DNA from 2 places in the Streptomyces sp. NPDC032721 genome. Region 2 is predicted to be linked to the other one. Evidence: riboswitches for the same ligand, from Rfam matches in the RefSeq annotation. Region 2 holds a riboswitch; the other holds the start of a gene.
The links. A riboswitch is a leader RNA that binds a small molecule or an ion and turns the genes downstream of it on or off. The one in region 2 is predicted to bind glycine.

Region 1: linked by a shared signal. The riboswitch ahead of gcvT (glycine cleavage system aminomethyltransferase GcvT) and the one ahead of gcvP (aminomethyl-transferring glycine dehydrogenase) in region 2 are both predicted to bind glycine.

The regions. Positions count from the first base shown of each region.
Region 1 is NZ_JBVIMX010000041.1:3,779-11,510, forward strand. It holds gene ACZ5PB_RS42040 (L-serine ammonia-lyase) at 1-1,366, opposite strand, end outside; gene glyA (serine hydroxymethyltransferase) at 1,543-2,802, opposite strand; gene gcvH (glycine cleavage system protein GcvH) at 2,823-3,200, opposite strand; gene gcvT (glycine cleavage system aminomethyltransferase GcvT) at 3,310-4,422, opposite strand; glycine riboswitch at 4,610-4,705, opposite strand; gene ACZ5PB_RS42060 (AAA family ATPase) at 4,854-5,534, shown strand; gene ACZ5PB_RS42065 (enhanced serine sensitivity protein SseB) at 5,714-6,460, shown strand; gene ACZ5PB_RS42070 (enhanced serine sensitivity protein SseB C-terminal domain-containing protein) at 6,608-7,390, shown strand.
Region 2 is NZ_JBVIMX010000027.1:92,017-99,748, forward strand. It holds gene ACZ5PB_RS38705 (glutamate-cysteine ligase family protein) at 1-442, opposite strand, end outside; gene ACZ5PB_RS38710 (hypothetical protein) at 970-1,572, shown strand; gene ACZ5PB_RS38715 (DUF5999 family protein) at 1,955-2,152, shown strand; gene gcvP (aminomethyl-transferring glycine dehydrogenase) at 2,305-5,190, opposite strand; glycine riboswitch at 5,393-5,492, opposite strand; gene ACZ5PB_RS38725 (PRC-barrel domain-containing protein) at 5,617-5,982, shown strand; gene ACZ5PB_RS38730 (DNA polymerase IV) at 6,162-7,577, opposite strand; gene ACZ5PB_RS38735 (MerR family transcriptional regulator) at 7,616-7,732, opposite strand, start outside.

The DNA.
Region 1 (7,732 bases), on a different contig from region 2:
CCGCCAGGCCGCCCCGTGCCGTCTCCTTGTACTTGACCTTCATGTCCGCGCCGGTCTCCTTCATGGTCTTGATGACCTTGTCGAGGGAGACCTTGTGGCTGCCGTCGCCGCGCATGGCCATCTTGGCGGCGGTGATCGCCTTCACGGCGGCCATGCCGTTGCGCTCGATGCAGGGGATCTGGACGAGGCCGCCGACGGGGTCGCAGGTGAGGCCGAGGTTGTGTTCCATGCCGATCTCGGCGGCGTTCTCGACCTGCTCCGGGGAGCCGCCGAGGACCTCGGCGAGGGCGCCCGCTGCCATGGAGCAGGCGGAGCCGACCTCGCCCTGGCAGCCGACCTCGGCGCCGGAGATGGAGGCGTTCTCCTTGAAGAGCATGCCGATGGCGCCGGCCGCGAGGAGGAAGCGGACCACGGCGTCCTCGTCGGCGTTCGGGACGAAGTTCATGTAGAAGTGCAGGACGGCGGGGATGATGCCGGCGGCGCCGTTGGTGGGCGCGGTGACCACCCGGCCGCCTGCCGCGTTCTCCTCGTTGACGGCCATCGCGTAGAGGGTGACCCACTCCATCGCGTGCGTCTTCGGGTCGCCGTCGGCGCGCAGCTGGCGGGCGGTGTGGGCGGCGCGGCGGCGGACCTTGAGGCCGCCGGGGAGGATGCCCTCGCGGGACATGCCCCGCGAGACGCAGGCCTGCATGACCCTCCAGATCTCCAGGAGGCCCTCGCGGATCTCCTCCTCGGTGCGCCAGGCCTTCTCGTTCTCCAGCATCATCGCGGAGATGGACATGCCGCTCTCGCGCGCCAGCCGGAGCAGCTCGTCGCCGGTGCGGAAGGGGTACTTGAGGACCGTGTCGTCGGGGACGATCGGGTTCTCGCCCGCCACCGCGTCCTCGTCGACGACGAAGCCGCCGCCCACCGAGTAGTAGGTCTTCTCCAGCAGGGGCGTGCCCTGGGCGTCGTACGCGAAGAGGGTCATTCCGTTCGCGTGGTACGGCAGGGAGCGGCGGCGGTGCAGGATCAGTTCGTTGGGCTCGTCGAAGTCGATCTCGTGGGCGGAGCCGATCTCCGTGGCGAGCAGGCGCAGCTTGCCGGTGGCGCGGATGCGCTCGACCTCGGCGTCGGCGGTCTCGACGTTGACGGTGCGCGGGGAGTGGCCCTCCAGGCCGAGCAGGACGGCCTTGGGGGTGCCGTGGCCGTGGCCGGTGGCGCCGAGCGAGCCGAAGAGCTCAGCCCGTACGGAGGTGGTTTGGGCGAGCAGGCCGTCCTTCTTGAGGCGTCCCACGAACATCCGGGCGGCACGCATGGGGCCGACCGTGTGGGAGCTGGACGGGCCTATGCCGATCGAGAACAGGTCGAAGACCGAGATGGCCACGGGGTAACTCCTCAGAAGGGTGGCGGACGCCGTTGTCCGTCGGGCATTACGGGCGTACGGGGCCCCAGGGGGCCCACGGGGGGCAAGGGGCGGGGCACCGCACTCACTGTCCAGTGTGCGCGGTGCCCCGTTTTTACGTATTGCTGGAATTCTGCATCCAGATGAAGCGTACGGAACTACTTGAGTCCGGGGTAAAGCGGGTGCTTGTCGGCGAGCGCCGTGACGCGGGCCGAGAGGGCCTTGGCGTCGTACGACGGCTTCAGGGCCTCCGCGATGATGTCGGCGACCTCGGTGAAGTCCTCCGCCTGGAAACCGCGGGTGGCCAGCGCGGGGGTGCCGATGCGCAGGCCGGAGGTGACCATCGGGGGGCGCGGGTCGTTCGGAATGGCGTTCCGGTTGACCGTGATGCCGAGCTCGTGGAGGCGGTCCTCGGCCTGCTGGCCGTCCAGCTCCGAGTTGCGCAGGTCGACCAGGACCAGGTGCACGTCGGTGCCGCCGGAGAGGACGGAGACGCCGTGCTCGGTGACGTCCGCCCGGACCAGGCGGTCGGCCAGGATGCGGGCGCCGTCCAGGGTGCGCTGCTGGCGCTCCTTGAACTCCGGGGAGGCCGCGACCTTGAAGGAGACGGCCTTGGCCGCGATCACGTGCTCCAGCGGGCCGCCCTGCTGACCCGGGAAGACCGCGGAGTTGATCTTCTTGGCCAGTTCGGCCGTGGAGAGGATCACGCCGCCGCGGGGGCCGCCGAGGGTCTTGTGGGTGGTGGTGGTGACCACGTGGGCGTGCGGGACCGGGTTGGGGTGCAGCCCGGCCGCGACGAGGCCCGCGAAGTGCGCCATGTCGACCATCAGGTACGCGCCGACCTCGTCCGCGATCTCGCGGAACTTCGCGAAGTCCAGCTGGCGCGGGTACGCGGACCAGCCGGCCACGATCAGCTTCGGCTGGGACTCCTTGGCGAGGCGGGCGACCTCGTCCATGTCGACCTCGCCGGTCTCGTCGACGTGGTACGGGACCACGTTGTAGAGCCGGCCCGAGAAGTTGATCTTCATGCCGTGGGTCAGGTGACCGCCGTGGGCCAGGTTGAGGCCCATGATCGTGTCGCCCGGCCGGATCAGCGCGTGCATCGCCGCGGCGTTGGCCTGCGCACCGGAGTGCGGCTGGACGTTCGCGTGCTCGGCGCCGAACAGCGCCTTGATGCGGTCGATCGCGATCTGCTCGACCACGTCGACGTGCTCGCAGCCACCGTAGTAGCGGCGGCCCGGGTAGCCCTCGGCGTACTTGTTGGTGAGGACCGAGCCCTGGGCCTCCATGACGGCGACCGGAGCGAAGTTCTCCGACGCGATCATTTCGAGGGTGGACTGCTGGCGGTGGAGCTCGGCGTCGACGGCGGCGGCGACGTCCGGGTCCAGCTCGTGGAGTGAGGAGTTGAGAAGCGACATCAGGCGAGTCCCTAGGGGTGTCAGTTGCCGGAGAGCGCGGAGTACTCGTCGGCGGAGAGCAGGTCGTCCGGCTCCGCGGTGACGCGTACCTTGAACAGCCAGCCGCCCTCGAACGGGGCGGAGTTCACCAGCGACGGGTCGTCCACGACGTCCTGGTTCGCCTCGGTGACCTCGCCGGTCACCGGGGAGTAGAGGTCGCTCACGGACTTGGTCGACTCCAGTTCGCCACAGGTCTCGCCCGCGGTGACCGTCTCGCCGACCTCAGGGAGCTGGGCGTAGACGACGTCACCGAGCGCGTTGGCCGCGAACTCCGTGATGCCGACCGTCGCGATGCCGTCCTCGGACGTCGCGAGCCACTCGTGCTCCTTGCTGTAACGCAGCTGCTGGGGGTTGCTCATGGCTGAATTCTCCTGGATGCGGGGGAGTGCTGAGGAACAGGGTCTTGACAGATGAGACGGGTGCGTCCGCGGGGATGCGGCGTTCGTCACTCCGGTCGTGCGCGGAGTGTTACTTCTGCCGCTTGTAGAACGGCAGCGCGACGACCTCGTACGGCTCGTGCGTACCACGGATGTCCACGCCGACGCCCTCGGTGCCGGGGGCCGCGAAGGCCGCGTCGACGTACGCCATGGCGATCGGCCTGCCCAGCGTCGGTGACGGGGCGCCGGAGGTGACCTCGCCGACGGTCCGGCCGTCGACGACCACCTGGAAGCCGGAGCGCGGGACGCGGCGGCCCTCGGCGACCAGGCCGACCAGCTTGCGCGGCGGGGCGGTCCGTGCGCGCTCGGAGGCCGCCTGGAGTGCCGTACGGCCGACGAAGTCGCCCTCCTTCTCGAACTTGACGACCCTGCCCAGGCCGGCGTCGAAGGGGGTGAGTCCCGTCGTCAGCTCGTTGCCGTACAGCGGCATGCCCGCCTCCAGGCGGAGCGTGTCGCGGCAGGACAGGCCGCAGGGGATCAGGCCGACGCCCGCGCCCGCCTCGGTCAGCGCCTGCCACAGCTTCTCGGCGTGCTGCGGCTCGACGAACAGCTCGAAGCCGTCCTCGCCGGTGTAGCCGGTGCGCGCGATCAGCGCCGGGACGCCCGCGACGGTGCCGGGCAGGCCCGCGTAGTACTTCAGGCCGTCCAGGTCGGCGTCGGTGACGGACTTGAGGATGCCGGGGGACTCGGGGCCCTGCACGGCGATCAGGGCGTACGCGTCACGGTCGTCGCGGACCTGGGCGTCGAAGCCGGCCGAGCGGGCGACGAGCGCGTCCAGGACGGTCTGGGCGTTGCCCGCGTTGGCGACCACCATGTACTCGGTCTCGGCCAGGCGGTAGACGATCAGGTCGTCGACGATGCCGCCGTCCTCCTGGCAGATCATCGTGTACCGGGCGCGGCCGAGGCCCACGGTGCCGATGTTGCCGACGAGGGCGAAGTCGAGGAGGTCCACGGCCTGCGGTCCGGTCACGGTGATCTCGCCCATGTGGGAGAGGTCGAAGAGACCGGCCTTGGTGCGTACGGCGTTGTGCTCGTCGCGCTCGGAGGCGTACCGCAGCGGCATGTCCCAGCCCGCGAAGTCGGTCATGGTCGCGCCGAGCGAGCGATGCAGGGCATCGAGGGCAGTGAGGCGGGTGGTACTCATGAAATGACTCCCAAGGCATGACTACGGGCATGACGACGAGGACACTGTCCTCCCCATCTGTCATCGGAACCTGAGAGGTTCGCCGACGCGTCGTGCACTCGGGGGAGTGACGTGCGTCAGGCTTGCACCTTGGGTGGGGTCGTGGCTGCCGACTTGTCGACAGGGGAGACCCGCTTTTCAGATCTGCCTCGCCCGCGCGGTACGGGGCCTGAGAGATTCAAGGGAGGAGCTTGCTCCTTCGGCGTCCCGGCACTGCTGCCGTGGACTCTCCCGCGCGGGTTCATGCGGCCGTTGTGAAGTTGGGGGTGCACAGGGGCTGCCTGGCGCGCACATCATTGCACGCCCCCCTCGGTCGGCAAATCGCTTGTCCCGCATTACCTTTTCTTTACACTTCTTGGGCAAGGGTGAGGTCGTACCCAGCAGGGGGAGGGGTGAGGGCGTTGCAGCAATCCAGTGGCGTTGCCACGGCGGGCGTGGCAGGAGCCGGAGCCGGGGCCACGGCGGGCGTGGGAGCGGTGCGGCCGGTGCCGGTGCCGGTCGTGCGCGATCTGCGGGACCGGGCGGGGTGCAGTCCGCGCCGGCTGATGTTCGCGGCCGGGGACGTGGTCGTCGTGTCCGGGCTGCCGGGCAGCGGCAAGAGCACGCTGATCGGGCGTACGGCGACGGGGGTGCGCACCATCGACTCGCAGGACGTCCGCGAGCGCTGGGACGCCGCGACGCCCGGCTGGCTGCCGTACGCCCTCTACCGGCCCCTCGTGCGGGTTGCGCACTACGCGGGGCTGCGCAAGGTGCTGCGCTCCGGCGAGAGCGTGGTCGTGCACGACTGCGGTACGCAGACCTGGGTGCGGCGGTGGCTGGCGCGCGAGGCGCGGCGGCGCGGGCGCGGGCTGCGGCTCGTCCTGCTCGACGTGACGCCCGAGGTGGCCAGGGACGGTCAGCGGGAGCGCGGACGCGGAGTCTCCGGTTACGCCTTCGCCCGGCACCGGAAGGCGGTCGGCACGCTGGTGCGCGACGCGGAGGGCGAGCGGCTGCCCGCCGGGTGCGCCTCGGCGGTGCTGCTGGACCGGACGGCGGCGGGAGTGCTGCGGGAGATCGGCTTCGAGGCGGGCTGAGCGGGGGCCGGGGCCCGGGGATGCTGAGCGGGGGCCGGGGCCCGGGGATAAGGTCGTCCGCGCAGGTCGGGAGCGGGTGGAAGGCGAGAAGGGGACGGTCCGTGGAGATTCCGGAGCAGTACGGCACAGGCGGTCACTACGGTGCCGGCGGTACGGGTGGGGCGGCCGGTGCTGACGGTATGGGCGGCGCAGGCGGCGGCTGGCCCGTCAATGAGCTCGAAGAGGTGCTTGCCGCCTCGCTCGGCAACCCCTCCTCGGGCCCCCGCCTTCTCGAAGTGCTCGGCCGCAGCCCCCTGTGGATCCCGCTGCCCAACGGCGGCGGCCCGGACAGCGGCCCCCTCGACCTGCCCACCACGGAGCTCGAAGGCCAGGCGTACGTCCCCGTCTTCAGCTCCGAGCAGCAGTTCCTGCGCTGCGTGGGCGACGGGATGTCCTTCGCGGTGGCCCCCGCCGTGGAGTTCGCCCGGGGGCTGCCCCCGCAGCTGGGCATCGTGGTGAACCCGGGCGGCGCCGTCGGCACCCCGCTGCCGCCGGTCGCCGTCGCCGAGCTGTGCAGGACCGGCCGTACGCCGCTGGACGGGCCCGCGAGCGGCGGCAGGGTGCGGCTTTTCGAGCCCGACTGGCAGGACGAGCCGGTCGACTTCCTGGCCGCCGCGGCCGGGGAGTTCCAGCAGAGCGGCATCGTCGTCACCGCCCGGCGCGCGCTGGCGAGCGTCGAGGGGGAGGAGCCCGCGCTGTTCGTCGGCGTACAGCTGTCCTCGTGGGAGGGCGCGGACCGCAACGCGCCCATGGACGCGCTGGGCCGGGCGCTGGGGCGCGAGTCGGTCAAGTGGCCGGTGCACCTGCTGCTGCTCGACATGGCGCAGGATCCGGTCGCCGAGTGGATGCTGGAGCGGGTGCGGCCCTTCTACCGGCGGGAACACTGAGGCGCACGGGCGAAGACTTCGAAACCGGTACCGGTTCGGTGTCAGCCCTGCCGCTTAAGCTGGTTTGATGACCTCGCTGCACGGGGGCGGTTCGTTTCAGGTGTGGCCAGCGTCGACACGGTGGATCGAAGAGGGGCGGGACCCAGGGTGAGCGCGTCAGGCACCGCGGCGGCCGGACAGGTCGAGCACATGCTGCGCCAGGTGACCCCGGGGCGGTACGACGCGTACGAGGCGCTGCTGCACGCCCTCGTCGACGGCAAGCTGTGGATGCTCCTCTGGCACGGCACGGCCGGATCCCCCGACGCCCAGTACGGGAACATGGAGGTCGAGGGCTTCGGCTACGCGCCCTGCGTGACCTCCGCCCAGGAGCTCGCCGCCAGCGGCTGGAACCGGGCGTACGAGGTCGCCACCGGGCAGGACCTGGCCCGCGCCCTCTACCCCGACCGCTGGGGCATCTGGCTCAACCCGCACGCGCCCGGCGGCGGTCTCGGCATCCCGTGGCTCGACCTCAGGCGCATCGCCACAGGTCTGAACCGGATGCCCGCGGGACCGCTGCGGATCTCCGAACCGTCCCTGGAGATCCCGCAGTTCTACGCCCGGCTGGCACAGAACGCCCATCACACCCCGGCCGTACGCGCGCTCAGCCGCGCCTGGGTGCAGCCCGCGCTGGGCGCCCCGTACCTCGCCATCGGTCTGGACCTCTACGACACCGGACGGCAGTCGGTGGAGGCGGTGCGGGCGATGATGCAGCAGTCCATCGGTGTGGTCCCGGACGGGCTGCCGGTGTCCACGGTCGCGATGACCGACGAGCACGACCCGGTCGGCATGTGGCTGCGCGCCAATGCCCGCCCGTTCTACACGCGGGACGCGCACGCGCCGGCGCCGACCGGTGCGCCGGGCTACGGATACCCGCCGTCGCGCGCGTACTGACCCCTTTCCGCTTGCCCCTTTTCCACCCCTTCGCGGGGTCAATTCGCATGCCCGGGCGATGAGTTCAGGCCTCGATCGCACTACGTCAAGGTCTGTCCCAATTTAGAGGCTCTGAGCGGGAGTTGGCACGTAGTGCCGGGCGATGCGCCCAATTGCCCATTGTTCGCCCGTGGTTCACCCCCGTCCGGATACCGGAACACCGCAGAAAGCGTCACGGTTGCGCATCCTTTGGCCGGGGGGTCTGGCGGGGTGCGCCGTCGGCATTGAAGACTCCCCGAATCAAGGGGCGTTCGCCCTGTGTTCGACAAGAGCTTCAGGCCGCCACTAGCGGCGAGCAAGGGC
Region 2 (7,732 bases):
GGTCCACGTCCGACAGGTTCCCGTGCACCAGGTCGTCCTGCCCCAGCGTGGGCAGAATGCCGATCATCATGATTCCCGCATCGAGCTCGGCGGCCTTCCGGTGCGCATATCCGAGCCCGGTCCGCAGTTCCTCCGCCAATTGATCGAGAACACGGCCGCCCAACCGGTGCGGAACGATGTTCACTTCGAGGTTGAACATCCCCAGCTCGGTCTGAAAATCACGGCTCGCAATACGCTCCAGCACCTCGGCATTCATCATCTTCGGCATCCCGTCGGAACCCGCGAGATTCAACTCGATCTCCAGCCCCATGAGATTCTTCGGCCGGTCGAACCTCTTCTCGTCCAGGAGCCTCCCGAGCCCCTCCAGACACTCGTGGAGCTTCCGCCGGTACCGCTGCCGGTCCGACAGATCGAATCCGTCTGCCACGACCTTCTCACCCATCGAGCTTCCTTCCTGGACCGGGAGATCCTGCGGCGACAGCCGCTGGACCTGTGTGGTTCACGGTCGATGATGCCCCGGCGGACTGATCCATAACGCCCCGCTCGCACCAGGTACGCAGTACCCTCGGAGCGGCTTGGGACAGGCACATTCCACGGGCATGTCGCAGGGTGCGGTTACCGGTTTCGATGAAGTGGTGATAAACGCCGACGAGTTCAAGCCGACCGCCCCGGAGAAGAAGACCCGGAGAAGGCCCGCAGAAGACCTGTAAAAACCCTCCGAAGCAGCTCCATAACCGGGCGATTTCCCGCACCTGCCAGGCTTGCGGAAGGGCCGGATATCGCCTTGCGGGCAATATCCACGACAGCTAGACGAAACATCGTGTGAACACGTGTCGTATAAACTCCGCGAACGAGGCAGAGAGTTGACGCCGGGCCATCGCCCAAGGCCCCCTCTGGCCCCGCACAGCTGACAGCGTCGTCCGCACTGCCCAGGCTCCACCGTGTCTCCCGAGCGAGAGGCGACCCACCATGCCGCTGCACGTACCCCCGGCTCCCGCGCCCGCCCTGCGCAGCGTCCTCGCAGCACTCGGCTCCCCCACCGCCGTATGCGAGCCCCGCACCCCGGCCCTCCGGTCCCACCAGGGGCCGCTCACTCCCGAACTGCCGCTTCCCGTCCACGTCTGGGACGAGATCACCGTGGAAAGCCGGCCGCCCCGCACCCGGCTCACCGGCTGGCGGTTCCTGATCCGCAGCGCCGACCGGGCCGTGGCCGCGGCCGACACCGTACTGACTCCCGACGGCTGGACCTTCTCGCACTTCTTCGAGGGCCCCTACCTGAGCTCCACCGAGCGCGCGCTGCGGCACGCGGAGGCCATGCCCGCCGCCTACCAGCCGCGTCTGCTGTCCATTCCCGCCCTGTACATGCTGACCCTGTGGCTGCACGCCGACCCCACCGCCGACGCCTCGACGGGCATTCCCGCCCCCTCCGACGTCCTGGTGCCACTGGCCCCCGCACCACCGGGAATCGTCGCGCACCGCCCCTGCACCGTGGCCGACCTGCTGCCCGTACTGTCCCTGCGGCTGCACCCCGTGCCGGCCCAGGCGTCGCCGTTGCTCAGCCAGCTCGCCTGATTCCCGGCGCCCGATTCAGGTCGCCCGATTCCTCCCGTCGTACGGTGCCCCGCCCCGGCTCCCCGGGCGCGGGGCACGACGCTGCCCGCACACCCGTGCACGAAGGCACGTAGGCACCGACGGCCCGCCACCCGTATGCCCCATCCGGACTAGTCCACTCGGGCCACCCCGAACCACCCGAAGAGAGGGGCCAGTTGGGCTGAACCGTCCGCACGGGTGATGCGTCCTCAACCAATAAGAAGTGCTGCCGTGAAATCCCTGCGGATCGCCGCCCGTAGGGCAACACTGGGACCGAACCGACTGATACGGGGGCGCGGCCATGAACACCGATTCAAGCCGCAGGAACACTGTCATCACCACGACGCAGCGAAAGAACCCTTCCATGTGCCAGCACCAGCCACTCTGCCCGACCGCCGAATCCGCCGACCGGGAGGCCGCCCGTCCGATGGCGCACCACCCGGAGCAGGGCTGGAGCCTGCTGTGCAACGGCGTCCTCCTCTTCGAGGACACCGGCGAACTGCTGCCCAACGGGCAGATCATCGCGCCGCACCGCCCGCTGGACGTGGCCACCGCTGCCTGAAAGCACACCGAGAGCAGACCTAGAGCACAGCGCACGAAAGACACAGGAGAATCGCCTTACCTACGACGAGGGGCCGGCCCGGAGCTTCCACTCCGAACCGGCCCTGACGCACGTCAGCGTCCGCCCGACTGCCCGCCGTCAGGCGCTAGTCGTCAGTTGTCGTACTCGTCCATCGGCGGGCACGAGCAGACCAGGTTGCGGTCGCCGTAGGCACCGTCGATGCGGCGCACCGGCGGCCAGTACTTGTCGGCCGCCGAGACCCCGGCGGGGAAGACGGCCTCCTCGCGGGTGTACGCGTGGTCCCACGTGCCGCCGAGGGCGGCAGCCGTGTGCGGGGCGTTGCGCAGCGGGTTGTCCTCGGCGGGCCATTCGCCCCCGGCGACCTTCTCGATCTCGCCGCGGATGGCGATCATCGTGTCGCAGAAGCGGTCCAGCTCGTCGAGGTTCTCGCTCTCGGTCGGCTCGATCATGAGCGTCCCGGCGACCGGGAAGGACATGGTCGGCGCGTGGAAGCCGTAATCGATGAGCCGCTTGGCGATGTCGTCCACGCTGACGCCCGTCGACTTCGACAGCGGGCGCAGGTCGACGATGCACTCGTGGGCGACGAGGCCGTGCGGACCGGTGTAGAGAACCGGGTAGTGCGGTTCCAGACGCTTGGCGATGTAGTTGGCGGCAAGGACGGCGACCTGCGTCGCGCGCTTGAGGCCCTCCCCACCCATGAGGCGTACGTACGCCCACGAGATCGGCAGGATGCCCGCGGAGCCCCACGGTGCCGCCGAGACCGGGCCGACGCCGGTCTCCGGACCGGCCGACGGCTGGAGCGGGTGGTTGGGGAGGTACGGCGCGAGGTGCGCGCGCACGCCGACCGGGCCGACGCCCGGGCCGCCGCCGCCGTGCGGGATGCAGAAGGTCTTGTGCAGGTTCAGGTGGCTGACGTCGCCGCCGAACTTGCCCGGCTTGGCGAGGCCCACCAGCGCGTTGAGGTTGGCGCCGTCCACGTACACCTGGCCGCCGGCCTCGTGCACGGTCGCGCAGATGTCGGCGACGTGCTCCTCGAAGACGCCGTGCGTCGACGGGTAGGTGATCATCAGCACCGACAGCTCGTCGCGGTACTGCTCGATCTTGGCGCGCAGGTCCTCGACGTCGACCTCGCCGTCGTCGGCGGTCTTGACCACGACGACCTTCATCCCGGCCATCACGGCGCTCGCGGCGTTGGTGCCGTGCGCGGACGACGGGATCAGGCACACGGTGCGCTGCTCGTCGCCGTTGGCCCGGTGGTACGCGCGTACGGCGAGCAGTCCGGCGAGCTCGCCCTGCGAACCGGCGTTGGGCTGGATCGACACCGCGTCGTACCCGGTGACCTCGGCGAGCCGCTCCTCCAGCTCACGGATGAGCGTGAGGTAACCGGCGGCCTGCTCGACCGGTGCGAAGGGGTGGATCTGGCCGAACTCGGGCCAGGTGACCGGCTCCATCTCGGTGGTCGCGTTCAGCTTCATGGTGCAGGAGCCGAGCGGGATCATGCCCCGGTCGAGCGCGTAGTCGCGGTCGGCCAGCTTGCGCAGGTAGCGCAGCATCGCGGTCTCGGAGCGGTGCTGGTGGAAGACCGGGTGGGTCAGGAACTCGTCGGTCCGCAGCAGCCCCTCGGGGAGCGTCTCCTCGGTCGAGGCGTCCAGCGCCTCAATGTCGCCCTCGACCCCGAAGGCCGCCCACACCGCGGCGACCTGGGCGCGCAGCGTGGTCTCGTCGCAGGCGAAGGAGACGGTGTCGGCGTCGACGAGACGCAGGTTGACCCCGTTGTCCCGGGCGGCGCCGACGATCTCGGCGGCCTTGCCGGGCACCTGCGCGGTCACGGTGTCGAAGAACGAGCCGTGCGCGATCGCGACGCCGCCGGCCCGCAGCCCCTCGGCGAGGATCGCGGCGTAGCGGTGGGTGCGCCGGGCGATGCCCTTGAGCCCGTCCGGACCGTGGTAGACGGCGTACATCCCGGCCATCACGGCGAGCAGTACCTGCGCGGTGCAGATGTTGCTGGTGGCCTTCTCGCGGCGGATGTGCTGCTCACGCGTCTGCAGCGCCAGCCGGTACGCCTTGTTGCCGTCCACGTCGACGGACACACCCACGAGCCGCCCGGGCAAGCTGCGCGCGAACTTCTCGCGTACGGCCATGAATCCGGCGTGCGGGCCGCCGAAGCCCATCGGTACGCCGAAGCGCTGGGTCGTACCGACGGCGATGTCGGCACCAAGGTCGCCGGGCGAGGTGAGCAGCGTGAGCGCCAGCAGGTCGGCGGCCACGGTGACGATGGCACCGAGCTCGTGCGCCGCGTCGATCACCGGCTTGATGTCGCGTACGACACCGGAGGCGCCCGGGTACTGCAACAGCACGCCGAACACGCCGCGTTCGGCGACCTCGGCCGGAATCCCCTCGGCCAGATCGGCGACGACGACCTCGACCCCGGTCGGCTCGGCACGCGTCTGGATGACAGCAATGGTCTGCGGAAGCGTTTCCGCGTCGATCAGGAAGACCCCGCCCTTGACCTTGCCCACCCGGCGCGCGAGCGACATGGCCTCGGCGGCGGCGGTGCCCTCGTCGAGCAGCGAGGCACCGGAGGTCGGCAGCCCGGTCAGGTCGGCAACCATGGTCTGGAAGTTGAGCAGCGCCTCCAGGCGGCCCTGCGAGATCTCCGGCTGGTACGGCGTGTAGGCCGTGTACCAGGCCGGGTTCTCCATGACGTTGCGCAGAATGACCGGCGGAGTGAAGGTCCCGTAGTACCCGAGCCCGATCATCGGGGCGAGCACCTGGTTCCGGTCGGCGAGCGTACGCAGTTCGGCCAGCACCTCGGCCTCGGTTCGCGCGTCCGGCAGCCCGAGGGCGGCGGCGTTCTTGATGGCGTCCGGCACGGCGGCATCGGTCAGCTCGTCGAGCGACCCGTACCCGACCTGCGCCAGCATCTTCGCCTGCGCCTCCACATCGGGTCCGATGTGACGCTGCTCGAAGGGAATGCCACGCTCAAGCTCGGCGAGCGGAATGCGGTTGGCGGTCATCTGCGGAAGGCCTCCTGGTCTGACACGACCTGCGAGGGGCACCACGGCACGGGCGCCCGGACGGCCTCCCCCTCTGTCATCTCAACCTGAGAGCTTCACCGGAGCACCGAGATCATCGACGCCCCGACTTTCACCGTCGGTGAGGATGGATCACGCCCCGGCCTGCGCCGTGCCCGTGTTCCACCCTGCTTTCCAGAGTGACCTCGTCCATGCGGTACAGGGGCCTGAGAGATTCCGGGGAGGAGTTGCTCCTTCGGCGCCTCCGACAAATCATCCTCGAAGGACTCTCCCGCACGGGGTCAGCAGCCGTTGGCCAGCCTACCAGCGCACTCCCGCTCCGATCCCTCGAGTGGCCAGCCTCACGAATCTGCACTTTCGTAGTGTTTTACGGGGTTCATGCAGCAGTTGCGACCAGTTGGAGGGACCGTGCAGACCGACATCGATCCGCGCAGCCTGATCGGCCGCAAGGCACTAGACCGGAACGGCACCAAGATCGGAACGGTGGACGAGGTCTATCTGGACGACGCCACCGGCATCCCCGAGTGGGCGGCCGTCCGCACCGGCCTCTTCTCCCGGGACGCCTTCGTCCCGCTGGAACCCAGCTCCCTCGTCGACAACACCCTGCGCATCCCCTTCGAGAAGTCCCTCATCAAGGACGCCCCCGACTTCGGCGTAGGCCGCCACCTCTCCCCCGAACAAGAACTCCAGCTCTACCGCCACTACGGCCTCCACACCCCACCCTCCACCACCCCGGACCGCGACTTCGGCACCTTGGCCAACGACGACCCCTGACAACCCCCACCCCATCCTCCCTCCCCCACCCCGCCCCGTCGGGGGCACGGGAACTGCGCGAGCAACCAACGACGCTCCCGCAGCCAGAAACCCTCCAGCCCCGCGGCCAGCGGTTCAGGGAAGGGGCGGGGAGGGACAAAGCCCGCCGCAGGCGCGACCCTCCCGCACATCCACTCCCCCTAAGCCAGCTCCTCCCCCACCAACGGCAACGGTTCCGCCGCCTCCAACGCCGGGTCGTCCACCCGAAAGGTCCGCACCCGCCCCGGCCCCGCCGACCCGGGTTCCTCGAAGCGCACCGTCACCCGCCCCACCCCGCTCCCCTGCACCCACCCGGCCCCGTACTCCGCGTGCCGTACGTCATGCCCCGCATGCCACCGCCGCTCGGCGACCTCCGCGGCTTCCTCCCCCGTCCCCGGCTCCTCCACCGCCGGGACGACGGCCGCCCCCTCCACGGCCTCCCCAGCCGCAGCACCCACCTCCCCCTCAACAGCCCCGGCCCCAGCCAACGCCTCCGCCTCCCGCGCCGCCACCTGCGCGAACAGGTCCTCCTGCGTGAAGTCCGCCAGCCCCGTCACCCCCACCCCCAGCAACCGCACCCCGCCCGTGGTGTCCACCCCCTCCAGCAGCCGCGCCGCCGCCTCCCGCACCACCCCCGGATCATCCGTCGGCCCCCGCAGGGTCTCCGACCGGGTCAGCGTCGAGAAGTCGAACCTGCGCACCTTGAGCACCACGGTCCGCCCCGACCGTCCCGCCCCGCGCAGCCGCTGCACACACCTCTCGGCCAACCGCTCCACCTCGCCCCGCACCCGCACCCGGTCATGCAGGTCCACGTCGAAGGTGTCCTCGACCGACACCGATTTCGCGTCCCTCTCGGCCACCACGGGCCGGTCGTCGAGCCCGAGCGCCATCCGGTGGAGCGAGGCCCCGTGCGCCTTCCCCAGCAGCCGTACGAGCTCGTCCACGCCCGCGGACGCGAGGTCGGCCACCGTCGTCATCCCGGCCCGCCGCAGATGGTCCCCGGTGGCCGGCCCGACCCCCGGCAGGATCCGCACCGACATGGGGGCGAGCAGTTCCCGCTCCGTCCCCGGCTCTATGACCAGCAGCCCGTCCGGCTTCGCCTCCTCGGAGGCGATCTTGGCGAGCATCTTGGATCCCGCGAGCCCCACCGACCCGCTCAGCCCCGTCACCGCGCGAATGTCCCGCCGCAGCTGCTCCCCCACCGCCCGCGCGGACTCCGAGTCATCGGCGGACCCGCCCGCCTCCAGGTCCACGAACGCCTCGTCCAGGCTCAACGGCTCGACCAGCGGTGACAACCGCCCCAGCAGCTCCATGACCTGGTCGCTCACCGCCCGGTACAGGGAGAAGCGCGGCACCAGATAGGCCGCATTGGGCGCCAGCCTCCGCGCCTGCGCCGTCGGCATCGCCGAGTGCACTCCGAAACGCCGTGCCTCGTACGAAGCGGTGGCCACCACTCCGCGCGGCCCCAGCCCGCCCACCACGACCGGTTTCCCGCGCAGGCTCGGCTTCGCCGCCTGCTCCGTGGCGGCGTAGAAGGCATCCATGTCCAGATGCAGAATGGTCGGCACGCTTCTCACACCGACGATGCTGCCCTACGCCACTGACAATCGGCCGGTCAGCCGGCCCGGTTCCTCCGCCGCGCCAGCTCGTCCCCCGGGTTGTTCCCGACCAGCGTCTCGCCGGTGTCGACCCGTTCCCCGTGCAGCTGCGACAGGGCCGTCTCGACGTCCCG